DNA from 2 places in the Streptomyces sp. NPDC048171 genome. Region 2 is predicted to be linked to the other one. Evidence: riboswitches for the same ligand, from Rfam matches in the RefSeq annotation. Region 2 holds a riboswitch; the other holds the start of a gene.
What was found. Region 2 has a riboswitch for S-adenosylmethionine ahead of thrC (threonine synthase). Riboswitches for the same ligand answer to the same signal wherever they lie in the genome.
Positions count from the first base shown of each region.

Region 1: it holds a riboswitch for S-adenosylmethionine, as region 2 does, so the genes downstream of both, ACGF3J_RS27095 (aminotransferase class V-fold PLP-dependent enzyme) here and thrC (threonine synthase) in region 2, are expected to answer to the same signal.

Region 1 is NZ_JBIDAU010000010.1:7,598-17,056, reverse strand. It holds gene ACGF3J_RS27135 (hypothetical protein) at 1-229, opposite strand, end outside; gene ACGF3J_RS27130 (rhomboid family intramembrane serine protease) at 387-1,148, shown strand; gene ACGF3J_RS27125 (Lrp/AsnC family transcriptional regulator) at 1,145-1,426, shown strand; gene ACGF3J_RS27120 (small secreted hydrophilic protein) at 1,514-1,810, shown strand; gene ACGF3J_RS27115 (ATP-binding protein) at 1,749-3,221, shown strand; gene ACGF3J_RS27110 (response regulator transcription factor) at 3,241-3,906, shown strand; gene ACGF3J_RS27105 (SLC13 family permease) at 3,964-5,379, shown strand; gene ACGF3J_RS27100 (glycerate kinase) at 5,391-6,659, shown strand; gene ACGF3J_RS27095 (aminotransferase class V-fold PLP-dependent enzyme) at 6,593-7,966, opposite strand; SAM riboswitch class IV at 8,113-8,229, opposite strand; gene trpD (anthranilate phosphoribosyltransferase) at 8,308-9,372, opposite strand.
Region 2 is NZ_JBIDAU010000004.1:153,929-163,387, forward strand. It holds gene ACGF3J_RS12485 (DUF3263 domain-containing protein) at 1-118, shown strand, start outside; gene otsB (trehalose-phosphatase) at 165-1,040, shown strand; gene ACGF3J_RS12495 (trehalose-6-phosphate synthase) at 1,181-2,569, opposite strand; gene ACGF3J_RS12500 (glucosyl-3-phosphoglycerate synthase) at 2,632-3,576, opposite strand; SAM riboswitch class I at 3,731-3,878, shown strand; gene thrC (threonine synthase) at 3,896-5,188, shown strand; gene ACGF3J_RS12510 (MoaD/ThiS family protein) at 5,278-5,553, shown strand; gene ACGF3J_RS12515 (cold-shock protein) at 5,992-6,195, shown strand; gene groL (chaperonin GroEL) at 6,527-8,152, shown strand; gene ACGF3J_RS12525 (NADH:flavin oxidoreductase) at 8,371-9,459, shown strand, end outside.

The DNA of each region.
Region 1 (9,459 bases), on a different contig from region 2:
CACCCGGCCTGTCCACGAGTTCCACCTGGTCCACGGCGTTGCACCAGCGGCACCGCACCGACTCGACGGTCTCGCTGAGCACCTCGCGCTCCTCGACCTTCGGCTCGCCGGCCAGGTCGAGGTGGACGTACTCGACGACCTTCGAGGCCCGGGTCACGTCGAATCGGGTCAGGTTGCCGCACAGGGTGCAGCGCCACCGTGTCGTGTCCGTCGGCAGGGGAACCGTCATCGTGGCTGTTCGCTCTCTTCCAGTGTCGGTGACGCGCCGGGCTCCCCCGGTGCGTGTGGCTCGTAACCCTACGGCCTGGCGGGTACCCGTCGCCCGCGTGTCCACGGCGGCGAGGCGGTATGGGCGGTTGCGGCCCGTTACGTCATGCTCTGTGTCCATGATCGGTAACTGGAGCAGGACGGCCCTCGGGACGGCTCGAACGCTCGGCACGGCCCTTGCGCCACGGGGCCGCACGGCGCCGGTGACGTACACGCTGATCACGCTCTGCTGTGTGCTGTTCCTGGTCAGCCCGGCGGCGGGCCTCAATCCGGTGTACGGCACCGGGGAGGAGCTGCTGGCCGCGCAGCGCGCGTACTTCCGGCGCTGGGGCGTGATCCCCGCAGAACTGTTCGAGGGCTCCCCCGGTTCCGCGCTCACCCCCGCCACGGCGCTGTTCGTCCACGGCAGCTGGGTGCATCTGCTGGGCAACATGCTCTTCCTGTACGTCTTCGGCGCGATGACCGAGGAGCGCATGGGCCGGTTGCAGTTCGCCCTGTTCTACCTCGGCTGCGGCTACCTGGCGCTGCTCGGCTACGCGGGTGCGAACGCCCACTCCCAGCAGTCCCTGGTCGGCGCCTCCGGGGCGATCTCGGCGATCCTCGGCGCGTTCCTGTTCCTCTTCCCCCGCGCCCGGGTGACCAGCCTCCTGCCCTTTCTCCTCTTCCTGCCCCTGCGCTTCCCGGCCTGGCTGGTCCTCCCGTTCTGGGCGGCCCTCCAGTGGATGGCGGCGGGCCGCGCGGGCGACGGCCCGGGGGTGGCGTACCTCGCCCACCTGGTGGGCTTCGGCCTGGGCTTCACTTACGCGTGGGTGCGGTTCGGGCGTACGACTAGAGTGAAGAGCGTTCCAGTGGCGGCCCCCGAGGGAGAGAACCAGCCGTGATCAGCGCGATCGTGCTCATCAAGACCAGCGTGGACCGGATTCCCGAGATCGCGGAGCAGATCGCCGCGCTGGAGAGCGTCAGCGAGGTCTTCTCCGTCACCGGCACCTACGACCTGATCGCCATGGTGCGGGTGAGCCGGCACGAGGACCTGGCCGACGTCATCCCGGGCCGGATCAGCAAGATCCCGGGCGTGGAGGGCACCGACACCCACGTCGCGTTCCGGACGTACTCGCAGCACGACCTGGAGGCGGCGTTCGCCATCGGGCTCGACAGCTGAGCCGACGCTCCGCGGGCCGTCGCGGATGAAGGGTTCTTCATGCGGGACTCATCGGAACCACCGGGTTCCGGGCGCAGCATCGGACGTATGGTCTTCTCCCGCCGGATGGCGGCACTCGCCGCCGTCGTCCTGATTCCACTCGGTATCGCCGCGACCAGTTTCGCCCTCACCGACAGTCCGCAGGAGCCGAGGGTCCCGGCCAAGGTGGAGCTGGAGAGCGGCTCCCCCAGCCCGGCACCGGCCTCCTCCTCGCCCGAGCCCACGCCCAGCGACCAGGTGGTGACCCGGCCGCCGGTGACGGACGGCCCTTCGGATGACGACGATGACGACGACCGGGGCCGGGAGGCCGACGACGGAACCGGAGACGACGGGGCCGACGGCTGACCGTGAACGCCGACGGATCTCGGCCCGGGTCCGCATCCTGCTCTGGCTGCTGCTCGTGATGGCGGTCGCGCTCGCCTCGGTGGCGGCGACCACCCGCTCGATCCTGCTGCGCGACACCGACCAGCGGATCAACGGCCTGCTCGCGCAGGAGGCCGGCGAGTTCGCCAACTTCGAGGAGCAGGGGTTCGACCCGGAGACCGGCCGCCCCTTCACCGACCCGGGCCGGCTGCTGCGGGTCTTCCTGGAGCGGCAGTACGCCGACCTGGACGAGGAACTCGTCGGTCTGGTGGGCGAGGTGGGCAGCAGGCCCACCCAGATCATCCAGCAGCGCGAGATCCCGGTCGACCGCCCCCTGCACGAGGACGCCGACGCCCGGCGCCGCATCCACGCCTCGCCCGACTCCACCGGCACCCTGGAGCGGCCCGAGGGCGAGATCCGCTGGGCCAAGGTCACCGTGGCCCGCTACGGCGGCGAACCGGCGGCCGCCTTCGTGGTCGCCTTCCACCCGGGGCGCGAACAGGCCCGCGCGGACGAGGTGTTCCGCGTCCTGCTCGCCATCTCCGGCGTCGCCCTGCTGATGACGACCGGCATCGCCTGGGTGGTCGCCGGCCGCATCCTCAAACCGGTGCGGCTCGTGCGCGCCACGGCCGCGCAGCTCACCGAGCAGGACCTGACCCGGCGCATCCCGGTGCACGGCCACGACGACGTCGCCGCCCTGGCCGAGACCTTCAACGCCATGCTGGACCGGCTGGAGCGCGCCTTCGCCACCCAGCGCCGGTTCGTCGACGACGCCGGCCACGAACTGCGCACCCCCATCACCATCGTGCGCGGTCACCTGGAGCTGATGGGCGACGAGCCCGCTGAGCGCGAGGAGACCGTCCGGCTCGTCACCGACGAACTGGACCGGATGAGCCGCATCGTCGAGGACCTGCTGCTGCTCGCCAAGGCCGAACGCCCCGACTTCGTCACCCCCGAACCGGTGCAGCTGGCCGAACTCACCGCCGACGTCTACGTCAAGGCCCGCACCCTCGGGGACCGGGACTGGGTACTGGCGGAGGTCGCCGACCGGGAGGCACGGCTCGACCCGCAGCGGGTCACGCAGGCCATGGTGCAGCTCGCGCAGAACGCGGTGCAGCACACCACCACCGGCCAGACCATCCGCATCGGCTCCCGCACCGACGGCGCCCGCGTCGAGCTGTACGTCGCCGACTCCGGCCCCGGTGTCCAGGCGCAGGACGCCGAGGTGATCTTCGAACGGTTCCGGCGCGGCACGGCCCGGCGCGGGGTGCGCGGCACGGGCGCCGGGCTCGGCCTGTCGATCGTCCGCGCGATCGCCGAGGGCCACGGCGGCCGGGTCGGCCTGCGCGCCACCGAGGGCGGCGGCGCCACCTTCGTACTGACACTGGACTGACTCCGGAAGAGGCACGCCCATGAACCGCATCCTCATCGTCGAGGACGAGGAGCGCATCGCCTCCTTCGTCGAGAAGGGCCTGCGCGCCAACGGCTTCACCACCGCCGCCGTCGGCGACGGCGAGACCGCCTACGAGTACGCCCTCACCGGCGGCTTCGACCTGGTCGTACTGGACATCGGGCTGCCCGGCCGGGACGGCTTCACCGTCCTGCGCGAGCTGCGCGAGGCCCGGGTGACGACCCCGGTGATCGTGCTGACCGCCCGGGACTCGGTCCGGGACACGGTGGCCGGCCTGGAGGGCGGCGCCGACGACTGGATGACCAAACCCTTCCGCTTCGAGGAACTGCTCGCCCGGGTGCGGCTGCGGCTGCGTACGGCGGCCCGCGCACCGGAGGTGACGGTGCTGAAGTCGGGGGCGCTCAGCCTCGACCTGCGCACCCGCCGGGCCCGCTCCCAGGGGCGTACGGTCGACCTGACGGCCCGTGAGTTCGTGCTCCTGGAACTGTTCCTGCGCCATCCGGGGCAGGTACTCTCCCGCGAGCAGATCCTGTCGCACGTGTGGGGCTACGACTTCGACCCGGGCTCCAACATCGTGGACGTCTACGTGCGGGCGCTGCGCAAGAAGCTCGGGGCGCAGCAGGTGGAGACCGTGCGCGGGATGGGGTACCGGCTGCCGGCCTGGTGAAGTTTCCTTCATGTGACGCTCATCGACGGCTCACCGCACCCGTGAACCCTCGATGACGTGACGTTGAACCTCCGCCTCGCGGCGGCCCTGTGCGTGGCGCTGTCCCTGTGCGCGCTGCTGGCGGTCCCCGCCAACTTCCCCGCCCTGGGCGGCGACGCGCGGCTCACCCTGGCCGTGTTCGCGCTGGCGACCTGTGCCTGGATCGGCACGCCGATCGACGACACGTACATCGCGCTGGGCGCGGGGCTCGCGCTGACCGCGACCGGAGTGATCAGCAGCGACACCCTCTTCGGCACCCTCGGGGACGCCACGGTGTGGCTGCTGATCTGCGCCTTCGTGCTGGCGGCCGCGGTCGCGCGGACCGGGCTCGCCGGTCGGGCGGCGGCGTTCCTGGTCGGTGGGGCGCGCACCGTACGGCAGTTGACGCACCTGACGACGGCCGCGCTGGTCGTGACCGCGTTCGCGGTGCCGGCCACGTCGGGCCGGGCGGCGCTCGCGCTGCCGGTGTTCCTGGCGCTCGCCAAGGCCCTCGCGGACCGGAAGCGGCTGGTGGTGATGCTGGCGCTGCTGTTCCCGACGGTGATCCTGCTGTCGGCGGTCGCCACCCTGATCGGCGCGGGAGCGCACCTGATCACCGTGTCGGTGCTGTGGGAGGCGACCGGTGACCGGATCGGGTTCACGCAGTGGCTGCTGCTGGGGCTGCCGCTGGCGGTGGCGTCCTCCCATCTGGCCGCCGAGACCGTGCTGCTGACCACCACGCGCCGCGCCGACCGCGCGGGCCCGGTCCACATCACCGCCGAGGAGATACAGCGGCACAGCGAGAGCCCGGTCACCGGCCCCTGGACGCAGGCGGAGAAGCGCTGCGCCCTGCTGCTGGCGACGGTGGTGGCGCTGTGGTGCAGCGAGCCCCTGCACCACGTGTCGCCCGCCGTGGTGGCGCTGATCGGGGCGGTCGTCGCCTCCTCCCCCGCGCTGGGCACCGTACGGCTCAAGGACGCGCTGAAGACGGTGCCCTGGTCGCTGCTGCTGTTCATGGCGGCGACCATGGCGATGGGCGTGGCGCTGGCGGACTCCGGGGCGGCGAAGTGGCTGGTGTCGGGGCTGCCCGCCCACGTGGCGCCGGCCGTCTTCCTCGGGGTCGTGGTCGCGGTGAGCACGGCGGCCCACCTGGTCCTCCAGTCCCGCTCGGCGCGCTCGTCCGTGCTGGTCCCGCTGGTGATCGCCGCGGCCGTCGGCGCGGGGGTCAACCCGGTCGCGGCGGCGCTCGCGTCGACCGCCGCGGCCGGCTTCTGCCACACGCTGCCGGCCTCCGCCAAGCCGGTCACGCTCTTCTCCGACCTCCCCGGCACCCCCACCTACACCCCGCGCGACCTGTTGCGGCTGTCCGCCGTCCTGGCCCCGCTGACCGCCCTGCTCGTGCTGTTCTTCGCCGCCGCCGTCTGGCCGCTGCTCGGCGTGCCCGTCACCCGATGAAGGAGTCCGCCATGTCCGCCACGTTCGCCATGTCCTCAGCGCCCTCACCCCCCTCCCTGCTGGGCCGCGTCGTCGTCGCCCCCAGCGGCTTCAAGGAGTCCCTGTCCGCGCAGGCCGCCGCCGACGCCATCGCGGCCGGTGTCCGCCGGGTGCTGCCGGCCGCCGAGATCGACCGGATCCCGCTGGTCGACGGCGGTGAGGGCACGGCCGTGGCGCTGGCCGCCGCGACTGGCGGGCGGCTGGTCGCGCTGGCCGCCACCGGACCGGTCGGCGAGCCCGTCGGCACCCACTTCGCGCTGCTCGGCGGCCGGGACACGGCGGTGGTGGAGATGGCCGCGGTCGCGGGTCTGTCCCTCGTCCCCCGAGCCCTGCGCGACCCCGGCGCGACGACCACGTACGGCGTCGGCGAGCTGATCGGTGCCGCGCTCGACACCGGGGTGCGGCGGATCCTGGTCGGCTGCGGCGACTCCGGTACGTCGGACGGGGGCGCGGGGGCGCTCCAGGCGCTCGGGGCGCGGCTGCTGGACGCGGACGGCTTCGAACTGCCGCCCGGCGGACGCGAGCTGGTCCGCCTGGCCCGCGTCGATCCGTCCGGCCTGGACCCGCGGCTGAGGGACACCGAGCTGCTCGTCGCCTGCAACCCCTACAACGTGCTGTGCGGCGAGCGGGGCGTGGCCCGGGTGTTCGGCCCGCAGAAGGGGGCGACGCCCGCGCAGGTGGAGCAGTTGTCGGCCGGTCTGGAGAACTGGGCGCGCGTCCTCACCCGCGACCTCGGGGTCATCGGCACGGACCTGCGGGACGGCCCCGGCACCGGTGCCTCCGGCGGGCTCGGCGCCGGGCTGGCCGCGGTCGGCGCCCGGCTGCTGCCCCGCTTCGACGTGCTGCTCGACCACCTCGACCTGGACGCCCGCCTCGCCCGTGCCGACCTGGTGCTCACCGCCGAGGGCGCCCTGGACCACCAGACGCCGCGCGGCAAGGTCCCGGCGGAGGTGGCCCGGCGCGCCAAGCTCTACGGCCGGCCCGTCCTCGCCCTGGCCGGCACGCTCGGCGAGGGCGCGCACGAGGTGCCGGGGGTGGACGCCTGCCACGGCATCATGCCGGCGCCGATGGCCCTGGCGGACGCGCTGCTGCGGGCCGCGGAGCTGCTGACGGACGCCACGGAGCGGGCGTTGCGGATGGTTCTCCTGGGGTCGCGGCTGCCGGGCCGGACGGCTCAGGCGGCGGAGCTGCCCAGGGCGGCGGAGGTGTCCGGCACGCAGCGGCCGTCCTCGGTGCGGTAGCTCCACCGGGCGCCCTCGCTGACCAGCTCCCCGACGGCGTGCACGAACCGCTCGACGTGCTCGTCCGGGGTGCCCGCGCCGAAGCTCACGCGGATGGCGTTGAGGGACTTCTCCCCCGGCGCCGCCTCCGGGGCGCCGCACTCGCCCTGCGCCCCGGGCTCGCCGCCGAGCAGGGTGCGCACCAGCGGGTGGGCGCAGAACAGGCCGTCGCGCACCCCGATGCCGTACTCGGCGGAGAGCGCGGCGGCGAAGTGGGAGCTGTTCCAGCCGTCGACGACGAAGGAGAGCACGCCCACGCGGGGCGCGTCGTCACCGAAGAGGGAGAGAATCCGTACCTCGGGCACCTCGGCGAGGCCCTCCCGCACCTTGGCGATCAGGTACTCCTCGCGGGCGACCAGCGAGTCGAACCCGGCCTCGGTGAGCGCCTTGCAGGCGGAGGCGATCGAGTAGGCGCCGATGACGTTGGGCGACCCGGCCTCGTGCCGGGCGGCGCTCTCGTGCCAGCGCACGTCCACACCGCCGTCGGCGCGCCGGGTGACGCTGCGGCTGGCACCGCCGCCGGCGAGGTACGGCTCGGCCTCGCGCAGCCAGTCGGCGCGGCCGGCCAGCACGCCGGAGCCGAACGGGGCGTACAGCTTGTGCCCGGAGAAGGCGACCCAGTCGACGTCGAGGTCGCGCACGCTCACCGGGTGGTGCGGGGCGAGCTGGGCGGCGTCCAGCACGATCCGGGCGCCGTGCGCGTGCGCGGCGGCGGCCAGTTCGCGCACCGGCCACAGCTCGCCGGTGACGTTGGAGGCTCCGGTGACGCAGACCAGGGCGGGCCCGTACGGCTCGCGGGCGGCGAGGGCACGCTCCAGGGTCTCGACGGCCTCGGTGTGGGTGCGGGGGGCGTCGAGGTAGGTCACGTCCGCGTCGCGCCAGGGCAGCAGCGAGGCGTGGTGCTCGGTCTCGAAGACGAAGACCCGGCAGCCGGCGGGCAGCGCGCCGGCGAGCAGGTTGAGGGAGTCGGTGGTGGACCGGGTGAACACGACCTGGTCGTCCTCGCGGCAGCCGAGGAACTCGGCGACGGTGTCGCGGGCGTTCTCGAACAGGTCGGTCGACAGCTGCGACAGGTACCCGGCCCCGCGGTGCACGCTGCCGTAGTACGGGGCGTAGGCCGCCACGTCGTCCCAGACCCGCTGGAGCGCGGGGGCGCTGGCGGCGTAGTCGAGCGCGGCGTAGGTGACCTCGCCGCCGGTGACGAGCGGGACGGTGACGTCGCGGCCCAGAACGGGCAGCGGGGTGGCGACAGCGGTGGGTACGGACATGGCGGACTCCCGTGAGGACCAGCGCGGAGCAGGGCGCTGTGAAAGAGAAGAAGAAGGTGTGCGGAGGCGGGGCTCTGCGGCCCTATCGCATTCGCTGGTTCACGGGAGACTCCCTCGGACGACCCAGGACCCCTGGTTCCGCGAGGGGTCCGCGCTTGCCGTGAACCTTGCTGTCCACGACCTGGTCTTCACCCGGGGCACCCCGCCACGGACGGAGGGTTGCCGGACAGTCGGCCGGGGCCTCATGACTGTCACTCATGACCTGTCGAAAAACCTATGGGAACTGATCGGCGTCCCGCAACCCGAGTCCGGATCGCGGGACGCACGTCACACGGTGGGGCCTACGCGTTGCTGCAAGCCACCCAGCGGTCCAGGGCGCGCTTGGCGGCGCCCGAGTCGATCGCCTCGGCCGCCCGGTCCATGCCGCCCCGGATGCGCTCCGCCAGCGGGCCCTCGCCGCCCTCCAGGGCGACCAGGGCGGCCGCCGAGTTCAGCAGCACGGCGTCCCGCACGGGACCCGTCTCGCCGTTCAGCAGGCGCCGGGCGACGTCGGCGTTGTAGGAGGCGTCGGCGCCGCGCAGGGCTTCCACCGGTACCAGGTCGAGACCGACGTCCCGCGGGTCGAAGGTCTCCTCGGTCACCCGGCCGTCGCGCACCACCCAGACCCGGGAGGTGGCCGTCGTCGTCAGCTCGTCGAGGCCGTCGTCGCCCCGGAAGACCAGGGACGAGTGGCCGCGCTCGGCGAAGACACCGGCGATGATCGGGGCCATCCGGGCGTGGGCGACGCCGATCGCCTGGGCCTTGACCTTCGCCGGGTTGGTCAGCGGGCCGAGGAAGTTGAACACCGTGCGGATGCCGAGCTGACCGCGCGCCGAGGCCACGTGGCGCAGTGCCGGGTGGAACTTCACGGCGAAGCAGAAGGTGATGCCGGCCTCGTCGGCGACCTCGGCTACCCGCTGCGGCGTCAGCTCCAGATTGACGCCGAGCTTCTCCAGGACGTCGGAGGCCCCCGACGCGGAGGAGGCCGCCCGGTTGCCGTGCTTGACGACCTTCGCGCCGGTGCCGGCCACGACGATCGCCGACATGGTGGAGATGTTGACCGTCTTGGCGCCGTCGCCCCCGGTCCCGACGATGTCGACGGTGTCGCCCGGCACCTCGATGACGTTGGCGTGCGCGTACATGGTGCGGACCAGACCGGAGATCTCCTCGACGGTCTCGCCCTTGAACCTCAGGCCCACCGCGAGGCCGGCGATCTGCGCGTCGGTCGCCTCCCCGCGCATGATCACGTCCAGTGCCCAGGCGGTGTCGTCCTGGGAGAGGTCGTGGCCGTCCAGCAGCCGGTTCAGCAGGGCGGGCCAGGAGCGGCCGCCCGCGGTGTCGCCTCCAGCGGGGGTCACAGCGCTCATGGCCGCTCCTGATGGTCGTGAGTAGTGGAGAAGAGGTGTGGTCCCACCCTATCCAGCCCCGGGCACGGCGAAGGGCCCCGTCCGCGG
Region 2 (9,459 bases):
GGTCCGCTACTACCAGCTCCTCAACGCCCTCCTTGACGACCCCCGCGCCCTGGCCGCCGACCCGGTCACGGTCAACCGCCTCCGCCGGATACGGGAGTCCCGCCGCGCGGAGCGGTGAGGCGGCGGCGAGGTTGCCGTCCGCGTCGGCGGGATAGGTTCGCGGTATGGGCAGCCACCAGGACTCCACCCGTGCCGACTCCCGTGCCGACTCGCCGGACCACCTGCCGACCCCCTCGACGGCGGCCGGACGCGCGGGGCTCGACGCGCTCCTCGCCGACCCCGGCCGCGCGGTGATCGCGCTGGACTTCGACGGCACGCTGGCCCCGATCGTCGCCGACCCCGACCGGGCGCGGGCCCACCCGGACGCCGTCCCGGCGCTCGCGGCCCTCGCCCCGAAGGTCGCCGGCGTCGCGGTGATCACCGGCCGCCCGGCCGAGGTCGCCGTCCGGCACGGCGGCTTCGCGGACGTTCCCGGCCTCGACCACCTCGTCGTCCTCGGCCACTACGGCGCCGAGCGCTGGGACGCCGCCACCGGCACCCTCACCACGCCCGAACCGCATCCCGGCGTCGCCGCCGTCCGCGCTGAGCTGCCGGCCCTGCTGGAGCGGTCCGGGGCGGGGGAGGGCACCTGGACCGAGGAGAAGGGCCACGCGGTCGCCGTCCACACCCGCCGCGCCCCCGACCCGCAGGCCGCCTTCGACGTCCTGCGCGTCCCCCTCACCGACCTGGCCTCCCGGCACGGCCTGATCGTCGAACCGGGCCGCATGGTCCTCGAACTGCGCCCACCCGGCATGGACAAGGGCGCCGCGCTACGGGCGTACGCCCACGACACGAACGCCGCGTCCGTCCTCTACGCCGGCGACGACCTCGGCGACCTCCCCGCCTTCGCGGCGGTCGACGTACTCCGCACCGAAGGCACCCCGGGCCTCCTGGTGTGCAGCGGCAGCGACGAGGTCCCGGACCTCAGGAAACGGGCCGACGTGGTGGTCGACGGCCCGGAGGGAGTGGTGAACCTGCTGCGAGCCCTGGCATCCGCATAGCTGCGGGCAGTCGTGCCTCCCCCAGTGCCTGAACGGCCTGGGAGGTACCCCCAGGGGCGGCACGGGTGGGCGCAGGCGGCACCCCGCTACGCCGGGCCACGAACACCCACCCCCCCAGCACCAGCGCCGGGCACCACCCATCAAGACCTCAGCGCATCCAACTGCTCAAGAAACCACCGCGCCGGAGGCAGCGCCGTACCCGCCGCCGCCAGCCGCTCCGAGCGCTCGGCACGCTCCGCCGCGGGGACGGACAGCGCGGTGTGCAGGGCCTCGGCCGTCCCGGACACGTCGTACGGGTTCACCACCACCGCGTCCTCGCCCAGCTCCTCGTACGCCCCCGCCTCCCGCGACAACACCAGCACGCACCCCTCGTCGGAGACGACCGGCACCTCCTTCGCGACCAGGTTCATCCCGTCCCGCACGGGGTTGACGAGGGCCACGTCGGCCAGCCGGTACGCCGCCAGCGACCGCGCGAAGTCGTCCTTCACGTGCAGCACGACCGGCGTCCAGTCCGCCGTGCCGAACTCCGCGTTGACCGCGTCCGCGACCCGCTGCACCTCGGCCGTGTAGTCGCGGTACACGGCGAGATCCTGCCGCGAGGGGTAGGCGAACGCGACGTGCACCACCCGCTCGCGCCACTCGGGCCGCGTCGCCAGCAGCTCCCGGTACGCCAGCAGCCCGCGCACGATGTTCTTGGACAGCTCGGTCCGGTCCACCCGCACGATCGTGCGGCGGCCCTCGCCGATCTCCTCCCGCAGGGCCGCCATCCGTTCGTCCACGTCCGCCTCGTGCGACCGCTTCCCCAGGAAGTCCGCGTCCGCCCCGAGCCCGTGCACACCGGTCTCCGTACCGCCGAGCCCGCCCACCAGGGCGTCGCAGCACGCGGTGAACGCGTCGGCCCAGCGCCGGGTGAGGAACCCGAGCCGGTCGGCGCCGAGCATGCCGCGCAGCACCTGCTCGGCGATGTCGTCCGGCAGCAGCCGGAAGTAGTCGACCGGCGCCCACGGCGTGTGCGAGAAGTGACCGATCCGGAGGTCCGGCCGCAGCTCGCGCAGCATGCCCGGCACGAGCGTCAGGTGGTAGTCCTGCACGATCGCGACCGCGCCCTCGGCGGCCTCCTCGGCCAGCGCCTCTGCGAAGGCCCGGTTGTACGCCTCGTAGGAGGCCCACTGCCGCCGGAACTCCGCGTCGAAGACCGGCTCCACGGGCGTCTGGTAGAGCATGTGGTGCACGAACCACAGCACCGAGTTGGCGATCCCGTTGTACGCGTCCGCGTGCACGTCCGCCGGCACGTCCAGCATCCGCACGCCGTCCTCGCCGACCCCGCGCCGCACCGCCTCGCGGTCGCCGTCGCCGAGCGCCGAGCACACCCACAGCGCCCCCGCGTCCGGGCCGATCGACGACAGCCCGGAGACCAGGCCGCCGCCCCCGCGTTTCGCGTGCAGCGACCCGTCCTCACGCACCTCGTACGAGACCGGCCCCCGATTGGAGGCGACCAGCACCTGAGCAGCACCGAAGCTTGAAGCCATACGCCTCAACCTAGCCCGGCCCCGAAATGCTCAAACGTGGTCGCACACCACAGCGGTGCCGATCACGCCACCCGCCGCTCCGCGTACTCCGCGATCTCCCTCATCGGCGGCCGTTCCTCCGTGTCCACGGCGTGGGTGCGGGGCTCGAAGCCCGAGGGGCCGCGTTCGAACTGGGTGAGCGTCGGGCGGACCAGGTGGCCGCGGGCCAGGCGGAGCTGGGCGGTGCGGTAGATCGCGGCGGACATGCGGCCCAGGGCCTGGCCGTCCTGGTGGTGGTGGCGCCGGACGCCGACGTCGACCTGGGCGAGGGCGTCCAGGCCGACCAGGTGCAGGGCGTCCACCAGCATGCCCAGCTCGACGCCGTAGCCGACGGGGAAGGGGAGCCGTTCCAGCAGGGAGCGGCGGGCCGCGTACTCGCCGCCGAGCGGCTGCACGAAGCCGGCCAGCAGCGGCCAGTGCAGGTTGAGAAGCGGGCGGGCCACCAGCTCGGTGACCCGGCCGCCCTGACCGGGAGTGGTGCCGAGGGGACGGTCGTACATCGCCTTGACGAGCTGCACGTCCGGTTCCGTGAGCAGCGGCCCGACGATCCCGGAGACGAAGTCGGCGGAGAACTCGCGCAGGTCGGCGTCGACGAAGCAGACGATGTCGCCGCCGGTGACCAGCAGCGAACGCCACAGCACCTCGCCCTTGCCCGGCACCGCCGGGACCCGCGGCAGGATCGCGTCGCGGTGCACGACGCGCGCGCCCGCCGCCGCGGCCACCGCCGACGTACGGTCGCTCGACCCGGAGTCCACGACCACGATCTCGTCGACGAGCGGAGCCCGGTCCATCAGCTCGCGGCGGATCACCGTGACGATCTCGCCGACCGTCGCCTCCTCGTCGAGGGCCGGGAGCACCACGCTGACCGTCTGCCCGGTGGCCTGTTTGGCGGCCAGCAGCTGCCGGATCGGCCGGTCCCCGGCGGACCAGGAACGCGCGCTCAGCCAGCGCTCGACTTCTTCCAGCACGGTCCCAGGGCTCCTTCGTGATCCGTTGTGATCCATCTCGCGGTACGGACGACTATCTCAACCGTCCTGGCCTTCGGTTACAGTCTTGAACAACGCGCAGGACCACCGCATGCCGGGGTCACCGCGCGTACCGCGAAGGACAACAACTTCATACCGCTCATCCAGAGGGGCAGAGGGAAACGGCCCGATGAAGCCCCGGCAACCCTCCAGTCGGTTCTTGTCACACAGACGTGGCGAGGCTCCCGACTAGGGAAGGTGCCAAATCCGTCTCACGGCGAGATGCGTCGTGAGAAAGATGAGGAGAAAGGGCCTCGCCTCCATGGCTGTGCAGACTGCCGAAACCCCCACGAACTCCACCGACGGCACCGTCGACCTCGGCCCCGCCGCCGCGCTGAGCTGCCGCGAGTGCGGCCACCGCGTCCCCCTCGGCCCGCTCTTCGCCTGCCAGGAGTGTTTCGGCCCGCTGGAGATCGCCTACGACTTCTCGGCCTACGACACCGAGGAGCTGCGCAAGCGGATCGAAGCGGGCCCCGCGAACATCTGGCGCTACGCCCCCCTGCTGCCCGTCCCCGCCGACGTGGCCGACAAGCCGAACATCAACCCGGGCTGGACCAAGCTGGTCAAGGCCGACAACCTGGCCCGCGAGCTGGGCGTCACCGGCGGTCTCTACGTCAAGGACGACTCCGGCAACCCGACGCACTCCTTCAAGGACCGCGTCGTCGCCCAGGCCCTGGAGGCCGCCCGCGCCTTCGGCTTCACCACCCTCTCCTGCTCCTCCACCGGCAACCTGGCCGGCGCCGTCGGCGCAGCCGCCGCCCGGGCCGGCTTCCGCTCCTGCGTGTTCATCCCGCACGACCTGGAGCAGGGCAAGGTCGTCATGGCCGCCGTCTACGGCGGTGAGCTGGTCGGCATCCAGGGCAACTACGACGACGTGAACCGTTTCTGCTCCGAGCTGATCGGCGACCCGGCCGGCGAGGGCTGGGGCTTCGTCAACGTCAATCTGCGGCCGTACTACGCCGAGGGCTCCAAGACCCTCGCGTACGAGATCTGCGAGCAGCTCGGCTGGCGGCTGCCGGACCAGATCGTCGTCCCGATCGCCTCCGGCTCCCAGCTCACGAAGATCGACAAGGGGCTCCAGGAGCTGATCAAGCTCGGTCTGGTCGAGGACAAGCCGTACAAGATCTTCGGCGCCCAGGCCGAGGGCTGCTCGCCGGTCTCCACGGCGTACAAGGCCGGCCACGACGTGGTGCGCCCGCAGAAGCCGGACACCATCGCCAAGTCGCTGGCCATCGGCAACCCCGCCGACGGCCCCTACGTCCTGGACATCGCGCGCCGCACGGGCGGTGCGGTGGAGGACGTCACCGACGAGCAGGTCGTGGACGCGATCAAGCTGCTCGCCCGGACCGAGGGCATCTTCGCGGAGACCGCCGGTGGTGTGACGGTGGGGGTGACGAAGAAGCTGGTCGAGAGCGGGGTCCTCGACCCCTCTCTGACCACCGTCGTCCTCAATACCGGCGACGGTCTGAAGACGTTGGACGCGGTTGCGGGCACCGGGCTGACCGCGACCATTCGTCCCAACCTGGATTCGTTCCGCGAGGCCGGGCTCGCGTAAGACAGCTTGTACGTCGTCTGCGGGCGCGGTGGGGGCTGGTCGCGCAGTTCCCCGCGCCCCTGGGTAAGTCATCCCGACCGGAGGTCAAAGTGAGCGTCACCGTCCGCATCCCCACCATCCTGCGCACCTACACCGGCGGCAAGGCCGAGGTCGACGCCCAGGGGGCCAACCTGGGCGAGGTCATCTCCGACCTGGAGAAGAACCACACCGGCATCGCCGCCCGCGTCCTGGACGACCAGGGCAAGCTGCGCCGCTTCGTCAACGTCTACGTCAACGACGACGACGTCCGCTTCGAGCAGGGCCTGGAGACCGCCACCCCGGACGGCGCGGGCGTCTCCATCATCCCGGCGGTCGCCGGCGGCTGATCCGCCTTTTCGTTACCGCAGGTAATCGTGGTGACGCAGAGTTCATCGAATTGCCCCCTCCGTGAGAGAAGCGGAGGGGGCAATTCCATTGGATTGAGCGCGGTAGAGTTGGGGAACGCGCTCCCGATCAAGACATCGGGAACCTTGAATTCCTGCCGCCCACCCGACAAGAAGTAGCCAAAGTGTGGGTGTGTTTCGCGGCTTTTGTGACTTTTGTGTGCCCCGACTTGACCCACATTCAGGGGAAAGCTCGTCATATTCCGGACCGGGTACGTCCAGATTTCTCGTCCGATTGACCTGTTGCAGACGGCAGTTGGACAGATACATTCAGCCGCGGTCGACGCGTTCCGGCGCACGCCCCCAGTCGTGGGGGGCGAGGTCTGACCCGGGTTCGCGAAGTGCGGATCTGTGCAAGGGCCAGTAATAGGGGAGTTAGGCATGGCTCAGGGCACCGTCAAGTGGTTCAACGCGGAGAAGGGGTACGGCTTCATCGCGGTCGACGGTGGTGCGGATGTTTTCGTCCACTACAGCGCGATTCAGATGGACGGCTACCGCACCCTCGAAGAAGGCCAGCGGGTCGAGTTCGAGATCTCGCAGGGTCAGAAGGGCCCGCAGGCCGACATGGTTCGCCTCAGCGCCTGAGACGTTCGGCCACCGCAAGTAAACGGTTCTTCTCCGAAGGGCCCGCACCTCCCCGGAGGTGCGGGCCCTTCGGCCTGCCCGGGACCCGGGCGCGCTCGGTGTTCGCGGGTGGCGGAGAGGGCGGCCGGATCCCCCGGAGGCGCTTGCACTCGATGGGGTCGAGTGCTAATCATTGGCGTTAGCACTCTGAAGGTGAGAGTGACAACGAAGGACCGGGTCGGTGAGGCCCGCAGGCCGGGTGGGGAAGGAACCACGAGGCAGGCGAGCCGTCCGTCGCGGGCGCGGGCGCGGTCCGAAGGAATCACCCCCAGTCCTGGAGGGACCACTTCACATGGCCAAGATCATCGCGTTCGACGAGGAGGCACGGCGCGGCCTCGAGCGCGGCATGAACCAGCTCGCGGACGCCGTCAAGGTGACGCTCGGCCCCAAGGGTCGCAACGTCGTCCTCGAGAAGAAGTGGGGCGCCCCCACGATCACCAACGATGGTGTCTCCATCGCCAAGGAGATCGAGCTCGAGGACCCGTACGAGAAGATCGGCGCCGAGCTGGTCAAGGAAGTCGCCAAGAAGACGGACGACGTCGCCGGTGACGGTACGACCACCGCGACCGTTCTCGCCCAGGCCCTGGTCAAGGAAGGCCTGCGCAACGTCGCGGCCGGCGCCAACCCGATGGCCCTGAAGCGCGGCATCGAGAAGGCCGTCGAGGCCGTCTCCGCCGCCCTGCTCGAGCAGGCGAAGGACGTCGAGACCAAGGAGCAGATCGCCTCCACGGCCTCCATCTCCGCCGCCGACACCCAGATCGGCGAGCTCATCGCCGAGGCCATGGACAAGGTCGGCAAGGAAGGCGTCATCACCGTCGAGGAGTCCCAGACCTTCGGTCTGGAGCTGGAGCTCACCGAGGGTATGCGCTTCGACAAGGGCTACATCTCGGCGTACTTCGCCACCGACATGGAGCGTATGGAGGCGTCGCTCGACGACCCGTACATCCTGATCGCCAACTCCAAGATCGGCAACGTCAAGGACCTGCTGCCGCTCCTGGAGAAGGTCATGCAGTCGGGCAAGCCGCTGCTGATCATCGCCGAGGACGTCGAGGGCGAGGCCCTGTCGACCCTGGTGGTCAACAAGATCCGCGGCACCTTCAAGTCCGTCGCCGTCAAGGCCCCGGGCTTCGGCGACCGCCGCAAGGCCATGCTCGGCGACATCGCCATCCTCACGGGCGGCGAGGTCATCTCCGAGGAGGTCGGCCTCAAGCTGGAGAACGCGTCCCTGGACCTCCTGGGCCGCGCCCGCAAGGTCGTCATCACCAAGGACGAGACCACCATCGTCGACGGCGCCGGCTCGACCGACCAGGTCAACGGCCGCGTCAACCAGATCCGCGCCGAGATCGAGAACAGCGACTCGGACTACGACCGCGAGAAGCTCCAGGAGCGCCTGGCGAAGCTGGCCGGCGGCGTGGCCGTCATCAAGGCCGGTGCCGCCACCGAGGTCGAGCTCAAGGAGCGCAAGCACCGCATCGAGGACGCCGTTCGCAACGCGAAGGCGGCCGTCGAGGAGGGCATCGTCGCCGGTGGTGGCGTGGCCCTGCTCCAGGCCTCCCAGGTCTTCGAGAAGCTGGAGCTGACGGGTGACGAGGCGACCGGCGCCAACGCCGTGAAGCTCGCCCTGGAGGCCCCGCTGAAGCAGATCGCCGTCAACGGTGGTCTCGAGGGCGGCGTCGTCGTCGAGAAGGTGCGCAACCTCCAGGTCGGACACGGCCTGAACGCCGCCTCCGGCGAGTACGTCGACATGATCGCCGAGGGCATCATCGACCCGGCGAAGGTGACCCGTTCCGCGCTGCAGAACGCCGCCTCCATCGCCGCGCTGTTCCTCACCACCGAGGCCGTCATCGCCGACAAGCCGGAGAAGGCCGCCGCGGCCGGTGCTCCGGGCGGCATGCCGGGCGGTGACATGGACTTCTGATCGACCGGTTCCGGTTGATCGAGCGTCCCGCACGAACCGAGGGCGGCACTCCCCGAACGGGGGGTGCCGCCCTCGGCGTTGTCCGGGGTGTGGGCCGGATCACCTCCCGGCGGATGCGGTGGGCGGAATGAGGGCTGGTGGATGTGGGGTTCACGTTGGGAGAGTGTCCATGCACACGCACATACCACCCGGTACCCCCCCCGCCAAGGAGCCCCCACGTGACCGTCACCCCCGTCGAGGCCGCCTCCCGCGCCGCCCAGCTCCTCGCCCGCCCGGCCGCCATCAACGGACTCACCGTGCCGAACCGCATCGCGATGGCGCCGATGACCCGGATGTTCTCCCCGGGCGGTGTCCCCGGTGAGGACGTGGTGTCGTACTACTCCCGCCGGGCCGCCGCCGGAGTCGGCCTGATCGTCACCGAGGGGACGTACGTCGGCCACGACTCCGCCGGGCAGAGCAGCCGGGTGCCGCGGTTCCACGGCGAGGAGCAGCTCGCCGGGTGGGCGAAGGCCGCCGAGGCGGTGCACGCGGCGGGCGGCACGATCATGCCCCAGCTGTGGCACATCGGCATGGTGCGCAAGGCGGGCCAGCCGCCCTTCGCGGACGCCCCCGCCGTCGGCCCGTCCGGGCTGCGCATCGGCGAGGACGAGGTCACCGGCACGGCCATGACCCGGCGCGACCTGGACGACGTCATCGGCGCCTTCGCCCAGGCCGCCGCGGACGCCGAGCGCATCGGCTTCGACGGCGTGGAGATCCACGGCGCCCACGGCTACCTCGTCGACCAGTTCCTGTGGTCCGGCACCAACCGCCGCACCGACGCCTACGGCGGCGACCCCGTGGCCCGGACGAAGTTCGCCGCCGAGATCGTGGCCGCCGTGCGGGAGAAGGTCTCGCCGGAGTTCCCCGTGATCTTCCGCTACTCGCAGTGGAAGCAGGAGGCCTACGACGCCCGCCTCGCCGAGACCCCCGAGGAGCTGGAGGCGATCCTCGCCCCGCTCGCCTCGGCCGGTGTCGACGCCTTCCACGCCTCCACCCGCCGCTACTGGCTGCCCGAGTTCGACGGCTCCGACCTCAACCTCGCCGGCTGGACCAAGAAGCTGACCGGCAGGACCACCATCACCGTCGGCTCGGTCGGCCTCGACGGCGACTTCACCAAGGCGTTCCTGGGCGAGGGCGCGCCCGTCGGCAGCCTCGACAACCTCCTCGACCGCCTGGAGCGCGAGGAGTTCGACCTCGTCGCCGTCGGCCGCGCGCTGCTCCAGGACCCGCTGTGGGCCGAGAAGGTCCTCGCCGGACGCTTCGACAGC